Regions from separate parts of the Stenotrophomonas sp. 96582_Sma genome, predicted to be linked through region 1. Evidence: predicted binding sites of a transcription regulator. Region 1 holds the regulator's gene; the other holds the start of a gene.
What was found. Region 1 encodes FliA, which starts transcription of late flagellar genes. Its sites were predicted from a motif close to TAAAGTTTNNCNNNCNNNGGCCGATAA; they were not measured.

Region 1 (6,701 bases):
CCATCGCCGATCAAGGTTGCACCGGCATAACCGCGCAGGCCGCGCAGCGCTTTCGGCAGCGGCTTGATGACCACTTCCTCACGCCCGCGTACCTGGTCCACGACCAGCCCGAAGCGCGCTTCGCCAGCCTGCAGCACCACGATGGTCAGCAGCGGCGAGGCGGCCGGCGTCACATCCAGCCACTGGCGCAGATCGACCAGCGGCAGCGTGTGCGAGCGGCGGTCGAGCACGGCACGGCCATCGAACCAGCCCAGCGAGGTGCGCGGCGCGTGCAGCACTTCCATCACGCGGGCCAGCGGCAGCGCATAGACGTCCTCGCCGGCCTGCACCAGCAGGGTCGGCAGGATCGCCAGGGTCAGCGGCACGCGGATCAGGAAGCGGCTGCCACGGCCCAGTTCCGACTGGATCTGGATCTGGCCGCTCAGTTCGCGGATGCGTGACTGCACCACGTCCATGCCGACGCCACGACCGGAGATGTCGGTGACCTGCTGCTTGGTCGAGAAGCCGGGCAGGAACACCAGGTGCAGGCACTCCTCGCTGCTCAGGCGCGCGGCGGCTTCCGGATCGATCAGGCCCTTCTCGCGCGCCTTGGCACGCAGCTTTTCCGGGTCGATGCCGGCGCCATCGTCCTGCACCTCGATGCTGACGTAGTCGCCTTCCTGCTGTGCGGACAGGCGCACATGGCCCATCCGTGGCTTGCCCTGTGCCTCGCGCAGGTCGGGCATTTCCACGCCATGGTCGATGGCGTTGCGGACCAGGTGCACCAGCGGGTCGGCCAGCGCTTCCACCAAGTTGCGGTCGAGCTCGGTCTCGGCGCCGATCAGTTCCAGGTCCACTTCCTTCTTCAGCGAGCGGGCGACGTCGCGGGCAACCTTGGGGAAGCGCGAGAACACCTTGCCCACCGGCTGCATGCGGGTGCGCATCACTGCCGACTGCAGGCGGGCGGTGGCGATATCCAGAGTGGACACGGCCCGGTCCAGCTCTTCATCGCGCAGGCGTGCACGCAGGGTCTTGAGCCGATTGCGTGACAGCACCAGTTCGCCGATCAGGTTGACGATCGCGTCCAGGCGCTTGGTGTCCACGCGCACGGTATGTTCGGCCTCGGCCAGCGGCTTGGCGGCCGGCTTCGCCACCGGTGCCGGTGCGGCGACCGGGCGCGGCGCTGCGATCGGTGCCGGTGCCACCACGGCCGCAGGCTTGGTGCCCGGTGCCGCGCCACCGTGCAGCTGGTCGAGCAGGGCTTCGAACTCGTCTTCGCTGATCAGTCCGTCGTCGGCCTTCTTCGCTGGCGCGACCGCGGTCGGCGCGTTGCCACCATGCAGTTGGTCGAGCAGAGCCTCGAATTCGTCGTCGGTGATCAGGTCGCTGCCACCCGCGGTGGGTGCTGCTGCGGCGGCGGGTGCAGCCACGGCACCGCCGTGCACGTCGAACTGTGCGATCAGGTCCGGCGGCGCATAGCCCGGCTCGGTGCCGGAGGAAACCGCGTCCAGCATCGACTGCAGGTAGTCCAGCGATTGCTGGGCCGCGTCGAAGTGGTGGGCCTGCAGCACGGCCTGGCCGGCACGTGCGGCGCCCAGCGCCTCTTCAGCGGCATGGCACAGCTCGACCATGGCGGTGACGCCGAGGAAGCCGGCGCCGCCCTTGAGCGTGTGGTAGCCGCGGAACACCGCGTTGAGCTGGTCGCTGTCCTGCGGTGCCTGCTCCAGCGACACCAGCTGTTCGCCGAGGCGATCCAGGATCTCCTGCGCCTCGATGATGAAATCGGCAGTGATGTCGTCGGATACCGCGCTCATGCTTACAGCCCCAGATCCGACAACAGGTCGTCGGCGTCGTTCTGCGAGACCGCGTGGCGGTCCAGTCCCTTCAGTGCCGGCCCGGCCAGTTCCGGGTCGGTGCGATGCTGTTCCGGCGGCAGGCCGAGCGCGCCGAAGCCTTCGTGCACGCGGCGGACGATGCCGACCACGCGACGGATGATCTGCCCGGTCAGGTCCTGGTAGCTCTGGGTCAGGGCGATCTCGGTCAGGTTGTGGCGGATGCGCTCGAGCTGCGCGTCCTGGCCCGGCTGCAGGCCTTCGGCGCGCAGCTGTTCGGTCAGGCTGCGGCATTCCTCGGCCAGGTCCAGGGTGCGGTGCGTGGCCTGTTCTGTCATCGCCACCACGTGGTCCAGTCGCGCGCAGGCGTCGTCCAGTTCGCCGGCTTCGCTCGGCACGGTCGGCAGTTCGCCCAGCGCCTGCCCCAGCTCGCGGGCCAGCCGCGAGAGGCCGCTCATCATCGGCTGCGTGCGCAGCGCGACCAGCCCATCGATGCGCTGCCGCCAGGCGGCCTCGTCACCGGACTCGAGTGCGTCCAGGGCCTCCTGCAGGCGCAGGGCGAGGGCGTTCTTGTCGACCGTGGTATCCATCAGGCGCTGGCCGCCAGGCGTTCGAAGATCTTGCCGAGCTTCTCTTCCAGCGTCTGCGCGGTGAACGGCTTGATGATGTAGCCGTTCACGCCGCTCTGGGCGGCTTCGATGATCTGCTCGCGCTTGGCTTCTGCCGTGACCATCAGCACCGGCAGGGTCTTCAGCTTGGCATCGGCACGGATGGCCTTGAGCAGCTCGATGCCGGTCATCACCGGCATGTTCCAGTCGGTGACCACGAAATCGAACGGCTGGCTCTGCAGCAGCGACAGCGCGGCATGCCCGTCCTCGGCTTCGGCGGTATTGGTGAAGCCCAGATCGCCCAGCAGGTTCTTGACGATTCGACGCATGGTCGAGAAGTCGTCGACGATCAGGATGCGCATGTTCTTGTTCAAAGCAGAATTCCTTTGTTGTTCATTCCGGACGGCCGGGGGCAGCCGCCTCGGGGATGTTCATTCTTCGAGGCCTGCGTCGGCAGCCTCGAACAGCTTCAGCCGGCCACGCAGGCGCAGTACCGCCTGGCCGTGGATCTGGCAGACCCGCGACTCGCTCACGCCGAGCACCGCGCCGATCTCCTTCAGGTTCAGTTCCTGCTCGTAGTACAGCGAGAGCACCAGTTGTTCGCGCTCGGGCAGGTGGCCGATGGCCTTGCCCAGCTCGCGACCGAACTCACCGCGCTCCAGTACCTGCTGCGGGGTCGGCCCGCCCTGGGCGACGGTGTCCAGCTCGCCCTGGTCCTCGATGCGCGATTCCAGGCTCAGCACCTGGCCACGTGCAGCGTCTTCCATCAGCCGCAGGTACTCAGGCAGCGGCATCTCCATCGCGGCGGCCACTTCAGTGGCGCTGGCGGCACGGCCACTGCTCTGTTCCAGGCGGCGGATGGTGGCGGCGGCATCACGTGCACGGCGGTGCACCGAGCGCGGGACCCAGTCACCACGGCGGATCTCGTCGATCATCGAACCACGGATGCGGATCGAGGCGTAGGTCTCGAAAGAAGCACCCTGGTCGGCGTCATAGCTGCGCGAGGCTTCGATCAGGCCCATCATGCCGGCCTGGATCAGGTCGTCGACCTCGACGCTGGCCGGCAGGCGCGCGGCCAGGTGGTGGGCGATGCGCCGCACCAGGTCCGAATGCTGGGCGATGACTTCGTTTGCCGCCGAGCGCTGCACTTCCCTGTACTGGGCTGCGCCTTTCATGCCGTCACCCCACGCTGCTTGAGGATGCGTTCGAGGAAGAACTCGACGCCGCCACGCGGTTCGGTCGGCGCCTGCCAGCGCGCGGTACGGCGCGCGATCTCGGTGATCGCCAGCGCCGCCGGGCTGGACGGATAGGCCTTCACCACCGGCTGCTGGCGCTGCACCGACAGGCGCAGCCAGTCATCCTGCGGCACGCAGCCGAGGTAGTTCAGCGAGACATCGGCAAGGAACTTCTCGCAGACGCGGGTCAGCTTTTCGTACAGCACGCGGCCCTCGTTCGGGTCGCGCACCATGTTGGCCACCACCTGGATGCGGTCCACGCCGCGCTCGCGCGACAGCACCTTGATCAGTGCGTAGGCGTCGGTGATCGAGGCCGGCTCGTCACAGACCACCACCACGGTGTCCTGTGCGGCCTGGCAGAAGGTCAGCACGCCATCGGTGATGCCCGCGGCAGTGTCCACCACCATGATGTCCAGCTCGCGCTCCAGCTCGGAGAACACGTTGACCAGGCCAACGTGCTCAGCCGGGGCCAGCTCGGCCATGTGCCGGCGGCCGGATGCGGCCGGGACCACCAGTACGCCGTTCGGGCCTTCGACGATGACGTCGTCCAGCGAACAGCGCCCGGCGACCAGGTCGGCCAGGGTAAAGGTGGGGTTCAGGCCCAGGATCACGTCGATGTTGGCCAGGCCGAGGTCGGCGTCCAGCAGCAGCGTGCGCTTGCCCATGCCAGCCAGGGCCACGGCCAGGTTGGCCGACACATTCGTCTTGCCCACGCCGCCCTTGCCGCCAGTGACCGCAATGGTGCGCACAGGGCCGAGCGGCTCGCTGCGGGTGGCCGACAGCGGGAAGGTCTTGGTCAGCTTGGCGTACTCACGCGACGGCATGGTTCAACTCCGGGTTGCAGGGCATATCGGCCGCGCGGCGCAAATCTTCAAGGCGAAGTACAAGATTGGCTGCACTGGCCCGGTGCAGGTCCTCCGGGACGTCCTGGCCATCGGTCACCCAGGTGATCGGCAGGGCATGGTCCACGGCCACCGACAGGGCGTTGCCGAAGCGGCCGGTCTCGTCCAGCTTGCTCAGTACCAGGCCCTGCAGGTTGGCGGCGCCGAAGCGGCGGACCACCTCGTCCATGTCGCCGAAGCTGGTGTTGGCCGGCAGCACCAGCAGGGTGCGGACCTGGCGGGCGGCACGCAGCCACTGCAGCTGGGCGGCCAGGGCGCGGTCGCGCGGGCCCAGGCCGGCGGTGTCGATCAGCACCAGCTTGTAGTCCTTCAGGCGTTCCAGCAGCTGGTCCAGGTCGGTGCCGCTGTTGGCCTCGTGCACCGCGATGCCGAGCTGGCGGCCGTAGCCGTACAGCTGCTCGCGGGCACCGATGCGGGTGGTGTCGGTGGTGACCAGGGCCACGTCACGCGGCGCGTGCTTCTCGGCGAAGCGCGAGGCCAGCTTGGCGATGGTGGTGGTCTTGCCGGCGCCGGTCGGTCCGACCAGTGCGATCACACCACCTTCTTCCAGCGGGTCGACCGGGGCGATCGGCAGCTTGCGCGAAATCAGCCCCAGCATCAGGCCGCGGCCTCGATGGGCCTCGGTCTCCAGCGGGATCTGCATGGCCACGTCGCGGGCCAGGCCGGCATCGAAGCCATACTCGTCCATCAGGTCCAGCGCGGTGGCGCGCACCGGGCAGCCGCGCAGGCGCTCGTCGGTGAAGCGGTTCATCTCGCGCTCGATCACATGGCGCATGCCGGCCACTTCCTGGCGCAGCTGGCGGATCTCGGCGTCGTCCTGGGCCACCAGGGTCAGTGCCGGGGCTGGGGCCAGCACGGGGGCAGCGCCGGTTTCGTCGCTGGCTTCGACCGGTGCCGGTTCGCTGGCGACGATCCCGGGTTGCGCTTCGGTCACGGCAGCGGTAGGCAGCGGCGGCGGCTGCACGGCCGACGCCGCGCATTCGTGATGCGTCTCGTGCGGCGGGTCGATCTGGAAGCGGGCGCGGTTGGCCGGTGCGGCGGTGCTGGGCGCCGGTGCGACGATGGCTTCGGCGAACGGAGCGAAGGGCTGATCCGGCAGCGCCGGTTCGTTGACGGCGGCGCGTGCCAGGGTGGCGGCGAAGCCGGTGCTGCCGCGGGTCGGCACGATCTCGTCGGCGCTGTCCAGGGTGCGGCCGGTGGCGCCGACCGCAGCGCGGGCGAGGGCAGCCACGGCCGAGGTGGTTGCGGCGACCGGTTCCGGTGCCGGGGTGTTGCTGCGGCGGCGGGTGACCGCGGCGATCACCGCGTCGGCGGCGGTGCGCGGCTTCGGCGCCGGCGGCGGAGCGATGTCACGACGCGAGGCTTCCAGTGCACGCTGCACGGCGCTCTCGTCGTAGTTGGCGGCGGCGACGATCTCGATGCCTTCCTCGATCCGGCGGTTGGACAGGATCACGGCGTCAGGACCATGTTCCTTGCGCACCAGGTTCATGGCCGAGCGCATGTCGGCGGCGACGAATCGTTTGATTTTCATGCTGTGGTCACGGGACGAAGACGGCGGGGTGGCGGTCGGAGAACTCGGGTGGTCGGTGGTCTGCACGGTGCGGGTTCCCCTTGGTATCTGTCTGTTGCGTTGGTTCGAAAGTGGTGTCTGTTTTCTGGCGCATCGGAGGGCGGCGTCAGCTGATCGTTCCGACCAGCTTCAGGCGCTTGTCCTCCGGCACCTCGCTGTAGGCCAGGACCGACAGCGACGGAACGCTGTGGCGGACCAGGCGGGCCAGCGCGGCACGCACCGGGCCAGGTACCAGCACGACCGCGGGCTCGTTGCGGGCTTCCTGCTTGCTGACACATTCGGCCAGGCTCTGGTGCAGTCGCTCAGCGAGTCCGGGTTCCAGCGCGGCGCCGTTGCCCTGCGTGGACTCCTGCAAGACACGTTCCAATTGTGGGTTGAGCGTGAACACCGGCAGCTCCGCCGACATTCCGGCGATCTCCTGCACGATGAAACGACCCAGCGCGGTGCGCACCGCGGCGGTCAGTACGGCCGGGTCCTGGCTGTTCGGAGCGTGTTCGACCAGTGCTTCGGCGATCTTGCGCAGCTGGCGGATTGGAATGCGCTCGACCAGCAGGTTCTGCAACACGCGCACCACC
Region 2 (6,701 bases), 1.5 Mb from region 1:
GTGATGCACAGCGCCTGCGCGGTGAAGGCGATGCCGATGCGGCGCGCATCTACGGCAAGGCCGGCTCGGCCGACCCGTCGTTCTATGCGTTCTACCGCAGCCTGGAGGCCTACCGTGGCTCCATGACCGACGGCAACGGCGTGATCGTGCTCGACAAGAACGACCCGTTCCTGCAGTACCTGAAGAACGACCGCTGAGGTCGCAGGGCAGTACCCCACGGGGCCCGGCCAGATGCCGGGCCCCGTGCTTTTTCCGGAGTCCCCCATGAAAGATCTGTTCGCCGCCGTCTGCCTGGTGGCGGTGCTGGAAGGCCTGTTCCTGTTCGTCGCCCCGTTCGCCTGGAAGCGCATGGCCGAGCGCCTGCTGGACCTGCCCAGCCCGGCCCTGCGCAGCTTCGGCGGGCTGGTGCTGCTGGCCGGCCTGAGCCTGCTGTGGTGGGCCCGCCACTAGCAGGGTAGTGCCGGCCGCTGGCCGGCATCCTGGGATTGCCGGCCAGCGGCCGCCTGCGTTCACATGCGTGGCCCGGCTCTGGTAGATGCCAACCTTGGTTGGCATTGCCGGCCAGCGGCCGGCACGACCGGGCGGGGCGGCTGACCGGCCGGTGAAGCCGCCCGTCGGAAAGGTGGCACCCGACCCCGGAAACCCGGATAATGCACAAAAGCCGGACGGGCCTCCCCGTTCGGCTTTTTCCGTGTCTGGGCCTTCCATCGCCGGCCGCTCCCCGTTTGGAGCCGCCTTGCAGGTGCTGGCCAGCCCCGCCACGGTTTACCCGTCCGCGGCCCCGATGGCCGCAACAAATCGAGGAGCCCGTCATGGGTCAGTCTGTCGTAGTGTTGGGTGCCCAGTGGGGCGATGAAGGCAAGGGCAAGATCGTCGATCTGCTCACTGAGGAAATCGGCGCCGTGGTGCGCTTCCAGGGCGGTCACAACGCCGGCCACACCCTGGTCATCAACGGTAAGAAGACCGTCCTGCACCTGATCCCGTCGGGCATCCTGCGTGACGACGCGCTGTGCCTGATCGGCAACGGCGTGGTGATCTCGCCGGCCGCGCTGCAGAAGGAAATCGCCGAGCTGGAAGCCTCCGGCGTGGAAGTGCGTTCGCGCCTGAAGATCTCCCCGGCCGCGCCGCTGATCATGCCGTACCACATCGCCCTGGACCAGGCGCGCGAGCGCGCTGCCGGCGGCAAGGCGATCGGCACCACCGGCCGTGGCATCGGCCCGGCCTACGAAGACAAGGTGGCGCGTCGCGGCATCCGCATCGCCGACCTGCATTACCCGAAGCAGCTGGAAGAACTGCTGCGCACCGCGCTGGATTACCACAACTTCGTGCTGACCAAGTATCTGAACACCGATGCGGTCGATTTCCAGAAGACCTTCGACGAAGCGCTGGCCTTCGGCGAATACGTGCAGCCGATGAAGTCCGACGTGGCCGGCATCCTGCACGACCTGCGCAAGCAGGGTAAGCGCGTGCTGTTCGAAGGCGCGCAGGGTGCGCTGCTGGACATCGACCACGGCACCTACCCGTACGTCACCAGCTCCAACACCACCGTCGGTGGTGCACTGGCCGGTTCCGGCGTCGGTGCCGATTCGATCGACTACGTGCTGGGCATCGCCAAGGCCTACGCCACCCGCGTCGGCGGCGGCCCGTTCCCGACCGAACTGGACGACGAAGTCGGCCAGGGCATCCGTGACCGCGGCGCCGAGTACGGTGCCTCGACCGGCCGTCCGCGTCGCTGCGGCTGGATGGACATCGTCGCGCTGAAGCGCGCCGTGGCCATCAACGGCATCAGCGGCCTGTGCATCACCAAGCTGGACGTGCTGGATGGCATGGAAAAGCTGAAGGTCTGCATCGCCTACGAATACAACGGCAAGCGCACCGAGTACGCGCCGCTGGACGCGCAGGGCTGGGAAGACTGCACCCCGGTGTACCTGGAGTTCCCGGGTTGGAGTGAGAACACCCACGGCATCACCAACTGGGACGACCTGCCGCCGGCCGCACGTGCCTACCTGCGTTCGCTGGAAGAGCTGGCCGGTTGCCCGATCAGCATTGTCTCCACCGGCCCGGACCGCGACCACACCATGGTCCTGCAGGATCCGTTCGCCTGAGGTAGCGCCGGGCGCTGCCCGGCGTAGGTGACAGGAAGAGCCCCGCGAAAGCGGGGCTTTTTCGTTACTGTGTCGGCACGGCCAGCAGGGAGGTGACGTGATGACCCGGATGTCAGCGTGAAGGGCGTAACGGTGGTGCGGATCACCCTGTGGGTGCTGTGGAGCCTGTGGGGCATCGCCTGCCTGGTACTGCTGCTGGGTGCGGCCGCCAATGCCCTGGCGTCGCGCACGCAGACGGTGCCGCTGGTGCTGAGTCCTGGCGCAACCGCCCAGATCACCGTCTACCGCCTTATCGATGACCAACTGCGGTTGCGCCTGCGCTATGCCGCGGACGGTACAGAGGCTGACCCCGAGGTGCTGCTGCACATCGAAACTCCGACCGATCAGAGAGACTTCCGCGCAGGGGAGCGTTCGGGAGTGGCCGGGCAGGGCATCAATCGCGCGCTGGCTTCGGTTGAGTCCAGCGGCCTTACGGCGTTCTACTTTGGCTATGGCCGCGGCGACGCATTGCCACGCGGCCGCTCATGGCTACGGGTCACCGTGCTGGAGGTGGACCCGGCGCTGGCCGGGCACGCGGCAGACATCGAGCTGCAGCCACCGCTGGACCTGCTGAAGCTGACCGACCTGGATTACATCTGGCTGTGGCCGTTCTTCTTCTGGAAGATGGCGGCGCTGTTCCTGCTGATTCCAGGGGCTGCGTTGGCTGTCTTTACTCTGGTGTTGAGGCGCTGGCAGCGCCGGGCGTCAGTGCCGCCGACTTCAGCAGGGGATAGGGGTTGATCGACTCTCCCTTCCACCACTGTTTTTCCGGTCCGAGCATGTGTACTTCGAAATGCAGGTGCGGCGCGTCGGCACTGGCATTGCCTGTGCTGCCGACGTAACCGATCACATCCCCGCGTTTGATCACCTGTTTTTCCGCCAGGCCATCGGCATAGCGCTGCAGATGCGCGTAGTAGTAGCACCAGCGTCCGCTGGGTTCGAACTGGTAGATCGTCAAGCCGCCGCGCTCGCTGTCGAACAGTTTTTCCACCGTTCCATCGGCCACCGCCAGCACCGGCGTACCGGTATCAGCCATGATGTCGATGGCATCGTGCACGCGACCCTCGCTGCGTGCATCGGTGAACGTATCGCGCAGCTGGGACGCCTGGATACCCTGCACCGGCAGCAGCAGACCGGACGGTGCATCCGGAGCCTGCGCGGCTGACGGCGCGGTGGCGGCGGGTGGGGCTGTTGCGCGCGGCGCTGCTGGTTCCGTCACCGGCGCGGCGGCCATCGTCGATGGCGCTGCCGGCAGCGAGGCGGCTACCGGCTCACTCGCGTCGCGGCGCAGCCACCAACCTGCACTCAGTCCCAGCAGAACGCCCAGTACGATCAGCTGCGGAAGGCGCATCGGCTCACTCCTGCATCACCACGGGGACCGAAGTGTCCACTGCATCGGCCACACGCAGCGCATCCCAGTTGGTCATGCGTACGCAGCCATGCGATTCGGTCTTGCCCACGTGGCCGGGTTCAGGCGTGCCGTGCAGGCCGTAATGCGGTTTGGACAGGTCGATCCAGACGCGCCCGACCGGATTGTTCGGGCCCGGTGGCAGGGTGGCTTTCTTCTCGCCCTTGCGGGCATCCCAGAACAGCTTCGGGTTGTAGTGGAACGGCGGGTCGCGGTACACGCCGAGGATCTTCCATTCGCCGATCGGCAGCGGATCGTGCTGGCTGCCCGAAGACACGGGGACCTGTGCGATCAGCTTGCCCACTGCATCAAGCAGCTGCAGAGTGGAATCGGATTTGTCGACCACGATCTTCGCCGCCTTCGGCAATGCGGCCAGTGCGATGTTGGGTACCTGGATGCGGCTGCCAGCCTTGGTCAGGTCCACGTCGGGATTGAGCGCCTTCATCAGCTCAGGGGAGGCATGGAAGCGCTCGCCGAGGGCTTCTTCCACACTGCCGTAGCCCAGCGATGTGAGCTTGGCCTGGGCGGCGGGCCCTTTCGGAGTGGCCTGGAACGGACCGGCGACATCCTCAGCAGTCAGCGTGTAGCTGGCCAGCGGCCCAACGGTATCGGCCTGCAGGGCCTTCCAGGTGGCGTCGTCCAGTTCACCCGTTACGTCCAGCCCGTGCGCTGCCTGGAAACCCGACACCGCGCGCCGCTGGTTGCTGCCCACTTCGCCATCGATCTGGCCAGGGGAGAAGTTCGCGCGATCCAGCAGCACCTGGGCGTGCAGCGCGGAGTGGGGTGCGGTGTCCGGTCCGGCCGTTTCGGCAATGGGTGCGGGCAAGTGGGGCGGCGGCGCCTGCGCGAAGGCTGGCGACGCCAGCAGCGAGAGAGCGAGCAGGGTGGATCGGGACACGGGCAAGGGCATTGGGATCTCCAGCAGGTCACGCCACCACCTTGCCCGCAGCAGCCGCCGAGCCACCGTGAAAGGGATCTGATGCCGCATGAGCAGCCATAGGTATTGCAGCCGTGTCCAGCGCGCAGGTGCTGCTGCGCAGGGGGCTCACCAAGGTGAACGGTGGCCGACGCCGTCGACGGACGGCGATCAAGATTGCCTGCCGGGCCGCCGATAAGGGCGCATCCCCCCGTTTTGGATACCCCCATGAACTACTTGAGGAACGTCAGGGTTGCCTGGCGTCTTGGGCTGGGCTTTGGCCTGTTGCTGCTGCTGGTTGCCGCCGTGGTGGCCACCGGCGCCACCGCCAGTGTCGTGCAGAAGCGCGCGATGCAGCAGGTGGTCGACGTCAGCGTGGCCAAGGTGCGTCTGCTGTCGCAGATGCTCGATGCCAACAACCAGATGATGGTCGTGCGCCGCGAAATGCTGATTCGCCAGGGCGAAGACCGTGGCAGCGACGAGAAGCGCATTGCCGACCTGGTCAAGCGCTACGAGGCCAGCTGGACCGCCTACCAGGCGCTGCCCAGCGACGCCGACGGCAAGGCCATCGCGGAAACCATCGCCGCCAAGCGTGCCATTGCGCGTCCACTCAACAAGCAGACCAGCGAACTGATGGAGCATGGCGACTACCCGGGCGCCGTAGCGCTGACCCTGGGCCCGGTGCAGGAAGCGGCAAACGGCTGGAACAAGGCGCTGTCCGATGGCGTAGACTTCGAAGAGAAGGAAAGCCGTGATGCCGCCGCCGAGGCGATCCGCCTGGGTGAGCGCAGCCTGCTGCAGCTGCTGGTGCTGGGCGGCGTCGCGCTGCTGGTGGGCATTGGTGCCTCGGTGATGATCGGCCGCAGCCTGACCGGTCCGCTGGCCCGCGCGGTGAACCTGGCCGAGCGCCTGTCCAAGGGACAATTGGACCAGGAGTTCCGCCTTGGCGGCCGTGACGAACTGACTCAGCTGGGCGAGGCGATGGCCAGCGTGCGGCAGAGCGTGCAGGCGGCGATCGGCGCACAGCTGCAGATGGCTGAGCAGCATGAGGCGGGCGCGATCCGCTATCGCATGGACGCCACGGCGTTCCCCGGTGACTTCGGCCGCATGGTGCAGGCCACCAACAGCCTGGTCGAATCGCACGTGCAGGTGGAGCTGCTGATGGCCGAAGTGATGCAGCGCTACGCCATCGGCGACCTCAGCCGCGACCTGCCCGACTACCCGGGCGAGAAGGGCACGCTGACCCGCACCCTGGCGGCAGTGAAGCAGAGCCTGATGGCGATCAACGCGCAGATCGATGAATTGGCCCGCGCCGCACGCGCCGGTGATTTCAGCATGCGTGGTGATGCCGCTGCGTTCCAGTACCAGTTCAAGGCGATGGTCGAACATCTCAACGGCATGATGGCCAGTTCACAGGCCAGCATCGCCGATGTCTCCGACGTGCTGCGCGCGATCTCGCACGGCGACCTGACCGCACGCATGGACGGCGAGTACGACGGCGTGTTCGCACGCATGCGCGACGATGCCAACACCACCACCGCACAGCTGACCGGCATCGTGCGTGGCATCCAGGTGGCTGCCGACAGCATCAACAACGCGGCGCAGGAACTGGCCGCCGGCAACAACGACCTGTCGCGCCGTACCGAGCAGCAGGCAGCCAATCTGGAAGAAGCGGCCGCATCGATGGAGGAACTGACCTCCACCGTGCGCCAGAACGCCGAGCTGGCGCGTCAGGCCGACAGTGAAGCGCATGCGGCCGGTGCCGCCGTGCGCGAGACCGAGCAGGCGATGGCACAGATGGCCTCGGTCATGGGTGAGATCGACCAGTCCTCGGCACGCATCTCGGAAATTTCGACGGTGATCGATGGCATCGCGTTCCAGACCAACATCCTGGCGCTGAATGCTGCGGTGGAAGCGGCGCGTGCAGGTGAGCAGGGGCGTGGATTCGCCGTGGTCGCCAGTGAAGTGCGGACGCTCGCGCAGCGTGCCGGTGTCGCCGCCAAGGAGATCAAGGAACTGATCGAAGATGCCGCTGCCAAGGTGAAGAGCGGCCTGGCAGTGACCGTTGAATCGGAAGCCGCGATCGCCCGCGTAGCCCAGGCAAGTTCGCGCACCACCCAGCTGATGAGCGACATCGCAGCGGCAAGCAAGGAACAGGCCGCCGGTATCGAGCAGGTCAACCAGGTGGTGGTGCAGATGGACCAGGTGACCCAGCAGAACGCTGCGCTGGTGG

Region 2: the regulator FliA is predicted to act here: its motif matches at 4,641-4,667, upstream of ACZK2R_RS17060 (methyl-accepting chemotaxis protein).

The regions. Positions count from the first base shown of each region.
Region 1 covers NZ_CM151122.1:2,134,176-2,140,876, forward strand. The annotation lists gene ACZK2R_RS09900 (chemotaxis protein CheA) at 1-1,793, opposite strand, end outside; gene ACZK2R_RS09905 (protein phosphatase CheZ) at 1,796-2,401, opposite strand; gene cheY (chemotaxis response regulator CheY) at 2,401-2,793, opposite strand; gene ACZK2R_RS09915 (RNA polymerase sigma factor FliA) at 2,851-3,594, opposite strand; gene ACZK2R_RS09920 (MinD/ParA family ATP-binding protein) at 3,591-4,478, opposite strand; gene flhF (flagellar biosynthesis GTPase FlhF) at 4,465-6,087, opposite strand; gene flhA (flagellar biosynthesis protein FlhA) at 6,233-6,701, opposite strand, start outside.
Region 2 covers NZ_CM151122.1:3,639,219-3,645,919, reverse strand. The annotation lists gene hflC (protease modulator HflC) at 1-197, shown strand, start outside; gene ACZK2R_RS17085 (DUF2065 domain-containing protein) at 265-450, shown strand; gene ACZK2R_RS17080 (adenylosuccinate synthase) at 813-2,105, shown strand; gene ACZK2R_RS17075 (hypothetical protein) at 2,223-2,885, shown strand; gene ACZK2R_RS17070 (M23 family metallopeptidase) at 2,815-3,495, opposite strand; gene ACZK2R_RS17065 (L,D-transpeptidase family protein) at 3,500-4,462, opposite strand; gene ACZK2R_RS17060 (methyl-accepting chemotaxis protein) at 4,697-6,701, shown strand, end outside.